2 regions of the Lysinibacillus sp. BNK-21 genome follow, and region 1 is predicted to be linked to the other one. Evidence: riboswitches for the same ligand, from Rfam matches in the RefSeq annotation. Region 1 holds a riboswitch; the other holds the start of a gene.
What was found. A riboswitch is a leader RNA that binds a small molecule or an ion and turns the genes downstream of it on or off. The one in region 1 is predicted to bind FMN.
Positions count from the first base shown of each region.

Region 2: linked by a shared signal. The riboswitch ahead of ribE (riboflavin synthase) and the one ahead of ACMGGO_RS16470 (ECF transporter S component) in region 1 are both predicted to bind FMN.

Region 1 covers NZ_JBLQTS010000001.1:3,205,185-3,209,603, forward strand. Annotated here, with positions in the region: gene ACMGGO_RS16455 (methyl-accepting chemotaxis protein) at 1-342, shown strand, start outside; gene ACMGGO_RS16460 (STAS domain-containing protein) at 381-767, shown strand; gene ACMGGO_RS16465 (sodium-dependent transporter) at 1,337-2,683, opposite strand; gene ACMGGO_RS16470 (ECF transporter S component) at 2,903-3,490, opposite strand; FMN riboswitch at 3,709-3,894, opposite strand; gene ACMGGO_RS16475 (RNA polymerase subunit sigma) at 4,038-4,419, opposite strand, start outside.
Region 2 covers NZ_JBLQTS010000001.1:2,950,323-2,954,741, forward strand. Annotated here, with positions in the region: gene ACMGGO_RS15170 (spore germination protein) at 1-1,312, opposite strand, end outside; gene ribE (6,7-dimethyl-8-ribityllumazine synthase) at 1,451-1,933, opposite strand; gene ribB (3,4-dihydroxy-2-butanone-4-phosphate synthase) at 1,949-2,578, opposite strand; gene ribE (riboflavin synthase) at 2,603-3,241, opposite strand; FMN riboswitch at 3,441-3,566, opposite strand; FMN riboswitch at 3,683-3,808, opposite strand; gene ACMGGO_RS15190 (YibE/F family protein) at 4,029-4,419, shown strand, end outside.

The DNA of each region.
Region 1 (4,419 bases):
ACAATGGAAAGTAATTTACTAGCTGTCGAGGAGCAAGTAACGATCATCAATAAAGGCGGAAGTGCCTTAAAAGAAATCGTGGAGAAAGTTGTCGAAACTGAAGAAGGTGTCGAACAAATGAAAGTGGCATTTACACATGTTAACGACAACTCCCTAGATGTGCAACAAGCCATTCAAGATATTTCTCGCATCATCGAGGACGCTGCAGCAGCTACAGAAGAGATTGCCGCAACCTCAGAAGAGCAATATGCGACTGTTGCCGAAATTACACAAAGCTCAGATGAGTTATCATCAATTGCTGATAAATTACAAAATGAAGTGAATAAATTTAAGTTTGAATAAATCCCCAAACAAGAAAAGAAAAATGGAGGCGCTATAGGATGAATCAGAAGAAAATTGCAATGAATATTGACACAAAGGCTGATTATATTGTGATTGCGTTTACAGGCGATTTAGAATACGGGATGATTGAAGAAATAAAGTCAGAGCTGCAAACACTTAGCTTAGACACAAAACACGGATACATTATCGATATGCAAAGGGTAACAAATATTGATAGTACTGGATTCGGTATGATCGTTAATTTTGCTAAGAAGGTGTCTGTAAAAGATAAGAAAATCGCCATTATTGTCGTCGATGATTTCATTCGCAACTTATTCGCTATTTCACAGGTTGATAAAGTATTCCCTATTGCCGAAAGTGAAGAACAAGCAAGGAAGATTATTAAAGAAGATTGGCTAGGTGAGCTATCACTTAACGATTATTAATCTCTATAATCATAATAAAAGGTGTATTCCTATTAGACGGAATACACCTTTTTATGTTGTTAAAAAAAGAAGAAGTCAACGGTAGAAATAGCAACTTTGCAAGGCGAGAGGTTGATTTCCGTTCCGCCAGCGTCCTTTCCAGGGGGGCGTCCGATGAGCCGCTAAATCCCATAGGAGTGACGCTATCAACCATTCTCCAAAGTGTCTTTACCTCATAGTAGCATAGTGATCAAATCACCCATTATCTGGATTCTTAGAGGGGATAGGCTCTTATTTTCAATGCGGTGAAGTGCTGAGTGACAACACCTCTTCATAAAGAGTAATGAACTCCTTTACTTTATTTGAAAACCTTTACTAAAAAGATTGAGATTTTTTGGGTTGGTGTGGAAGGCTTCTTGACTCCCGTGGGTTAACGAGACAGGTGAGCCCCTACACGGAGGAAGCTGCTAGCACTCGCCCACAGGAAAGCAAGTAGCCTTCAATAGAAATCCATTTCTACCTTTCTATTGGCTGTTATGTTTTTAACACTAAGAGAAGGTATTTTTCCTATGGCAGAATATACCTTTTCTTTAATACTGCAGTAGCATATTAACAAACACAACTAGAATGATAATCGGTACAACAACTAGCATTAACATACGATATGTCGAATAATAGCCTTGTCCCATTTGACTACCCGTTAGCAATTCTCTCTTCACAAAATCTTTATCCACTACATAGGCAATAAAAATAGCAATGAATAAATTCCCTAGCGGAAGCATGATATTCGACACTAAAAAATCGGTTGCATCAAAGATACTTTTCTCAAAAATCATTATATCCGATAAAACACTCGAAGAAAGTGCTGCTGGAATAGCTGCAATAAATACGACTATACCAAGTAAAAGTGTCCACATTGGACGGGATTTCTGACTATGCTCCATAAATGCCGCGACGATAATCTCATATAAACTAAATGATGACGTTAATGTAGCAAATAAAAATAGCAATAAAAACATGGCTAAAAACACTTCACCAAATGGCATTTGACTAAATGCTGTTGGTAGCACCATAAATAGCAAACCTGGACCCGCTGCTGGCTCTAAATCAAAGGCGAACACAACAGGGAAAATCGCTAAACCTGCTAAAAATGAAACAAGCACAGTTAACAGCACTACAGAACCCGCTGAATTCGGAAGACTGACATCTTTTTTTAGATAAGAGCTATATGTAACTAAACAAGAAAAGCCTACTGCTAACCCAAAGAACGATTGCCCTAGGGCTTCTAATAATGCCTTACCCGTAATATTCGAGAAATCAGGCCATAAGAAGAATTTTACCCCTTCCATTGCCCCATCTAATGTAACTGCACGCACAACAAGGACAATGAACATTATGAAAAGTAACGGCATCATCCATTTATTGGCCTTTTCAATCCCATTTTGTACACCTAATGAAATCACAAGTACGTTGGCTAATGTAAACAACACTAGACCAACTAGCGTAATCCAAGGCGTGCCTATAATTTTTCCAAATAATTCAGTTGGATCTACTGCTGGATCAATTACCGCGCCAGCTACACCTAGCCCGCTATAAATAAAGATCCAACCTCCAACTACGCTATAAAAAGTTAATAATAAAAAACAGCCTAGCACGCCCATTCGACCAATCCAAGCCCAGCCTGGCTTAGTTGGAGCAATTTTTTTATACGCTGTTACAGCCTCGGATTGTGTACCACGTCCTAAAACATACTCGGACAATAACATCGGTAGTCCTATTAACAAGGTAAATAACACAAAGATAAGGAAAAATGCTCCTCCACCACTTTGTCCTGTTACATAGGGAAGTTTCCAAATTGCCCCTAGTCCGATCGCCGCACCAGCTGATGCTAAAATAAAACCTAATTTACTAGACCATTGTCCTTTTTTTCCACTCATCTCTTCAAACTCCTCAAACATTCTAAACTCTTCTCTATTTTACATGAAAATATAGCTTTCGACTAGGTTATAATTATAAAGTACTAGTTAGCTTTTTTACCCCATTACTTTTTTCTATATTTATCCGTTAGTTTTGCCTTTCTATTCTTCACACCTTTCCCTATCCATCATTCCTTCCAACAAAAAACCTCAGGTATGTTCACCCGAGGTTAGTAAAAATTATTTTGTTATATAGATAGAACGCTGGCGGTCGATCCACTTGCGCATAGTTGTAAATAAAAACGCCATAATAGCCGTTAATAAAATACCTTTCACAATGTTAAATGGTAAAATCCCAGCGATAATCATTTTATAAAGTGAGTCACCTACAACAGGTTCCATTCCTAAGAAGTATGTGTACATCGGTAAAAATACTGCGTAGTTTAAAATACTCATCCCTACTGCCATTACGACTGTTCCAGTCGCTAAACCTCCAACAAGACCAGCAATTGTTTTAAAGCGATTAAAAATAAGGCTTACAGGCAAAATAAATAAAATACCTGTTGCAAAGTTGGCAATATGACCTACTGGCACACCTGTTGGCGTTCCAGAGAAAATCCAATCCAATACATTTTTAAATAATTCTACTAAAATACCAGCTACAGGCCCCATTGTGATGGCTGCTATTAATGCAGGCATATCACTAAAGTCGACTTCCAAGAATGCTGGGAATGGTGGAATTGGGAAATTAAAAAGCATTAATAAAAACGAAATACTGCTCAGCATGCCAATCGTAATAAACGATTGAAGTTTAACATTTTTCTTCATAGAAAACTCTCTCCTCTTTGCTGATTCAATCTCGCAAGAAGAAAGGTGACGATCTTTCAATTGTTAGCACGAAAAAAACCCTTATGCATAAAGAGCACAAGGGAGAAAGGCATGACGAATAGGCGTCAATTTAAACTATTTTTGAGCACTGTTTAAAAAGCCATACAAAAAAAGCGCTCGGTCATAGTTTATTTCATAACAATGAATGACGATCGTACCTCCATCTTCTCCCATCCAGACTTTAACTGTCGGCCTCGGAATCACACCAAGTCAGCCATGCAAATAAATTTGCACAGGTCGCGGGCTGAAGAGCGAAGCATAAACCATTCGAGTTAATGGAAACATTAACGGTTCACCACTCTATTACCGCCGGTCGGGATTTTCACCCTGCCCCGAAGATGAATCATATTATTTTATACTACAACCTTACTATAATTAATTATTAAGAAAAAGTAAATAGTTCTGCTTAAAAAATTCCGATTAGATTTGTAAGTATTGTAAAAATGGAGCATTCCATGTTACAGGAATGCTCCATTTTTGATTTTGACTAAGGCATATATTGTTTATTTGGCCCCACAGGCTTTGGCAAATACGTTTTTAAATCGAATCCTTCCCAGCTTTCTTGGACCACATTATCCAAGCGTAATTGTTGGTCAAAGCTAGCAGCAGTTAACATCATAGCTTCAATCAATTGGGTAGCGCGAATTGGCTCCATCGATGCTAAATCTAAGGGAATATCGAATGTTACGACTACACCTTCTGCTTCCTCTTTCACGGTATATGTTACATTTTCAGGAACCACTGTTACATAAACATCATCATTTTTGTTTTTCATTAGTGTAAGTGCCTCTGTAACATTAGCAAATGTTTGACGGAAATCTGGTGACAGATATTCTGCCCCACTACCATCTTGGTATAAATAATAATTA
Region 2 (4,419 bases), 250 kb from region 1:
TTACGTATGGCACTCCCAAGACTCTCATATTCGCAGTGTATAAAAGGATGAAAAACACGGATATAAAAAAACCAAATAAACCAAAAAACGCCGAAGCCATAATAATGATTAATCGAAAAATACTCATAGCCGTCACAAAGGATTGATTGACCAATGTAAATGCAGCGATACTGGAAATGGCAATCACAACAATCATTGAGGGGCTTGTAACACCTGCTTTAATCGCTGCATCCCCAATAATTAGTCCCCCTACCACACTAACTGAGCCACTGATTGCACTAGGAAGGCGCAAGTTAGCCTCTCGAAACAATTCAAACATAAATAGCATCATTAAAATTTCTAGAATGGTTGGAAAGGGCAATCCTGACCTCGATTCTACAACCGTAGCAAGTAGAAGAAACGGAAGCTGCTCTTGATGATAAGTCGTCAATGCAAGCCAAAAACCTGGCAGTAGCATACTTATTAATATACCGACAATTCTGAGTAATCGTTCCATCGAGCTAACAATGAGTGGGTACTCATTATCCTCTGCCGATTTAAAGAGCAACATAATATTTGTAGGTGTAATTATGGCATAGGACACACCATCAATCATTAAGAGTATTCTTCCTCTAATTAACGCCTGCATAGCAAAATCAGGTCTTCCTGTATAATCATGTCTTGGAAGAATTGTCGCTGTCTTTTCAATTTTTTCCATTAATAAGTCGCCATTGATAACAATATCCGTATCAATTTTTTGTAATTGAAGTCGAATTTGTTCTAGCATATTTAAATTCACAATGTCTTCCATATATAGTATGGCTACGGTTGTTTTAGAACGCTTACCAATTTCTAATGTCTCTACACTAAAAGAATTAGTCGGTAATCGTTTTCTTAATAAAGCAATATTAGTAAAAACATCTTCAATAAAGTCATCTCTAGGTCCCTTTACTACTAGTTCTAATGTTGTTTCCCCAGGCTCTCGATTGGGTCTTTTTGAAATATCACTAGAATAAAGTAATTGATTTTCTTCAAAATACAGTAAAACATGGCCTTTATAGACCCTAGTTACCGCATCCTCTTTCGATAAAATCTTTTGTAAATAGGGAATGTGTAAATGCTGTTCAATTTCTTTCTCTAGCATGTCCTCAGTGACATTGCTTAACAAAGATTGAACACGTTGAACAACCACAGTTTGAAGTATTTGCTCATTGACCATTGCATCACAAGTTATCAAATGTACTGTATATTGCTGAAAATTATATTGTTGGAAAATCACATCAGCAGAGCGTTGAAATAGTGATTTCAACATTTTCAAATTAATTTGTTCCATTGATGAAATACTTCTCATCTCCTACTGAGCCAGCTCAAGATTAGTACATTTATGAAAACAATCACCTTCAATAAATACACTTAAGCATATTTTTCCCATGGTTGTTCAAAATATTCAAAGAAACAAATGTTGTGAAGACTATTCAAATTGTCCTGATCCAATCATTTTCTTTAGATTTGCCATCTCAATTGCAGACATTGCCGCATCATAGCCTTTATTACCAGATTTTGTTCCTGCACGTTCAATTGCCTGTTCAATATTTTCAGTAGTAACAATTCCAAAAATAACAGGTACATTCGTTGACAATGACACATTGGCAATGCCTTTTGCCGATTCATTACAAACATAGTCATAGTGTGTTGTAGAGCCACGAATAACAGTACCTAAACCAATAATAGCATCATATTTCTTCGTTTCTGCCAGTTGTTTGGCTATAAAAGGAACTTCAAAAGCTCCTGGCACCCATGCAACATCAATAGATGCAGAATTAACCCCATGACGAGTTAAACCATCCATTGCCCCATCCAATAATTTGCTAGTAATAAACTCATTAAAACGACCCACTACTACTGCAATTTTCAAATCCGTTCCAATTAATTGTGCTTCAAATGTTTGACCCATTGTTCCTTCTCCTTTTTACATAGAAATTTTAGTTTTATTAGTGGATAATTGTTTACGATAAGCAACCAATGCTTCTATCGAGATCATTTTTAAGCCATGATGTGCAGCAAACTTTGTTAGTTCTTCAAACCGAAGCATGTGCCCATCATCACCCATAATTTCGCAAATAACACCTGCAGGTACGCTATGACAAAGCTTCGCTAGATCAATAGTGGCCTCCGTGTGCCCTCTCCGTTCCAGCACGCCTTGCTCTTTCGCAATCAACGGAAAAATATGGCCTGGTCGACGAAAATCAGTTGGCTTAGCTTGCTTTTCTATCATTCTTTGTATCGTTAGCGCACGCTCAAAGGCGCTAATCCCTGTCGTTGTTTCTACATGATCGATACTTACCGTAAATGCGGTTTGATGGTTATCTGTATTGTGCTGAACCATTGGATATAAATCTAGCTTTTGTGCAAGCTGCTGCGAAATCGGCGTACAAATTAAACCTCTACCATTGGTTGCCATAAAGTTGATTGTTGCTGGTGTGATGAATTCAGCGAGTGCCAGAAGATCTCCTTCATTTTCTCGATCCTCATCATCAACCACCACAATCATATTGCCCTGCCTTAAATCCTCTATGGCTTCTTCAATTGAATGTAGCACGATGATCAACTCCTATTCTGTGATTTAAAAACCATGTTGTGCTAAATAATCTCTTGTAATAGCTGGCGTTGTTTGCCCCTTTTTTAATTGCCCTATAATGTATTTTCCAACTAAATCGGTTTCGATATTAACGATTGCTCCAACCCTCTTCATACCTAAAACGGTTTCTTTGTAAGTATGAGGAATAAGTGAAATTGTGACACTCTTGGCTTCAACATGAAAAAGGGTTAAGCTTGTGCCATCAATTGTTATGGAACCCTTTGGAATACAAAAGTTGGTTAGTTCCTCTGACATTTCGATATCAATATAAACGGCGTTTGCTACTGGACGTTTTCGCAAAATTTTGCCGACTCCATCAACATGACCAGCAACAAAATGGCCACCAAATCGTCCATTAGCAGGCATGGCACGCTCCAAATTAACAGAATCGCCTATTGCCAGCTGCTGTAGATTTGTTGCTTTGACTGTTTCAGGCATAACATCCATCGTAAGCTGCTGTTGTGTGAAATTTGTCACCGTTAAACAAACTCCATTGACCGCTATACTGTCACCAAGCTTGACATCCTCCGTTATCTTGGCTGATTGAACCGTAATTTTCATACTGTCCCGATCGCTTTGCACGGCTTTTATGATACCAATATCCTCTACAAGTCCTGTAAACATTCCATCACCTACTCTACTTTATTAGCACTTCTATCCTTAACTTTTAAAGTTGATCCACCTGTTTTTGTGCCTTATCCTTCTCCCTTCTCTCGTTAGCAATAAAAAATAAAAACCCCTTTACATCAAAGGGGTTTTGGGAGTATAAGACATCAACAAATAAGCCTATTTGAAAACAATTTTTTCATAGACTGTCATCTCACTCGTTCTTCTCCCATCCAGACTATCACTGTCGGTTTTGGATTTGCACCAAATCAGCTTGCGCTCACGGACTTTGAATTGCTTCATCACCGCCGATTGGGAATTTCACCCTACCCCGAAGAACATCTTCTATTCGATTGTGGCTAAATAAAAAAACTTCCCACAAGATGATTGGGAAGTTTTGTAATAAATGCATAGTCAAATAAACCTTCTAAATTAGAATCAATTTAAAAAGTTCGCATTTTTACCCTTCTCCCATCCAGACTGTAACTGTCGGTTTTGGATTTGCACCAAATCAGCTTGCGCTCACGGACTTTGAATTGCTTCATCACCGCCGATCGGGAATTTCACCCTACCCCGAAGAATATTTTTATTTAGCTAATCTTACGATAACACTATTTTATTATATTATCCATCCTTCTTTTTAAATTTTTTTCGAAGCATAAATTTTAAACAGCTTTGACTCGACTTGAAAAATGTAAAAGATGTTATTAAAATGATGACATTTAACCTGTTTATGGAACTTCTTAATCAAAAAAACGTTCCTTTACAAGTGACTATTCAGTCTAGCAGTTTGGAGGTCATTTACTTGACATTTTTTAAAAATATACCTTTTAAACAAGCTATTTTCTATGCCCTATTAGCACTCTGTTGTGGGGTTTCGATCGTTTTCGTACATCATAACGAACAATTTTATGATCGACCGATAGCGGAAATAACGCAAGTGGATGTAACAGCATCAGAACCGATGACAGATATGTATGAAAATGAGGATTTTTTGTTTACACAGGAGATTATGGCCATTATCAAAAATGGTCAGCATAAGGGGCAATCCATTCATTTGACGAATGACTATTCTTCGTCTGGTGCTTTTGATCAAGAATACCATGTAGGCAATGAAATCTTTGTCACGCTAGATGATCGCACAACACAATCTGTTTTAACAGGAACCATTCTCGATTTAAAACGAGATCAAACCA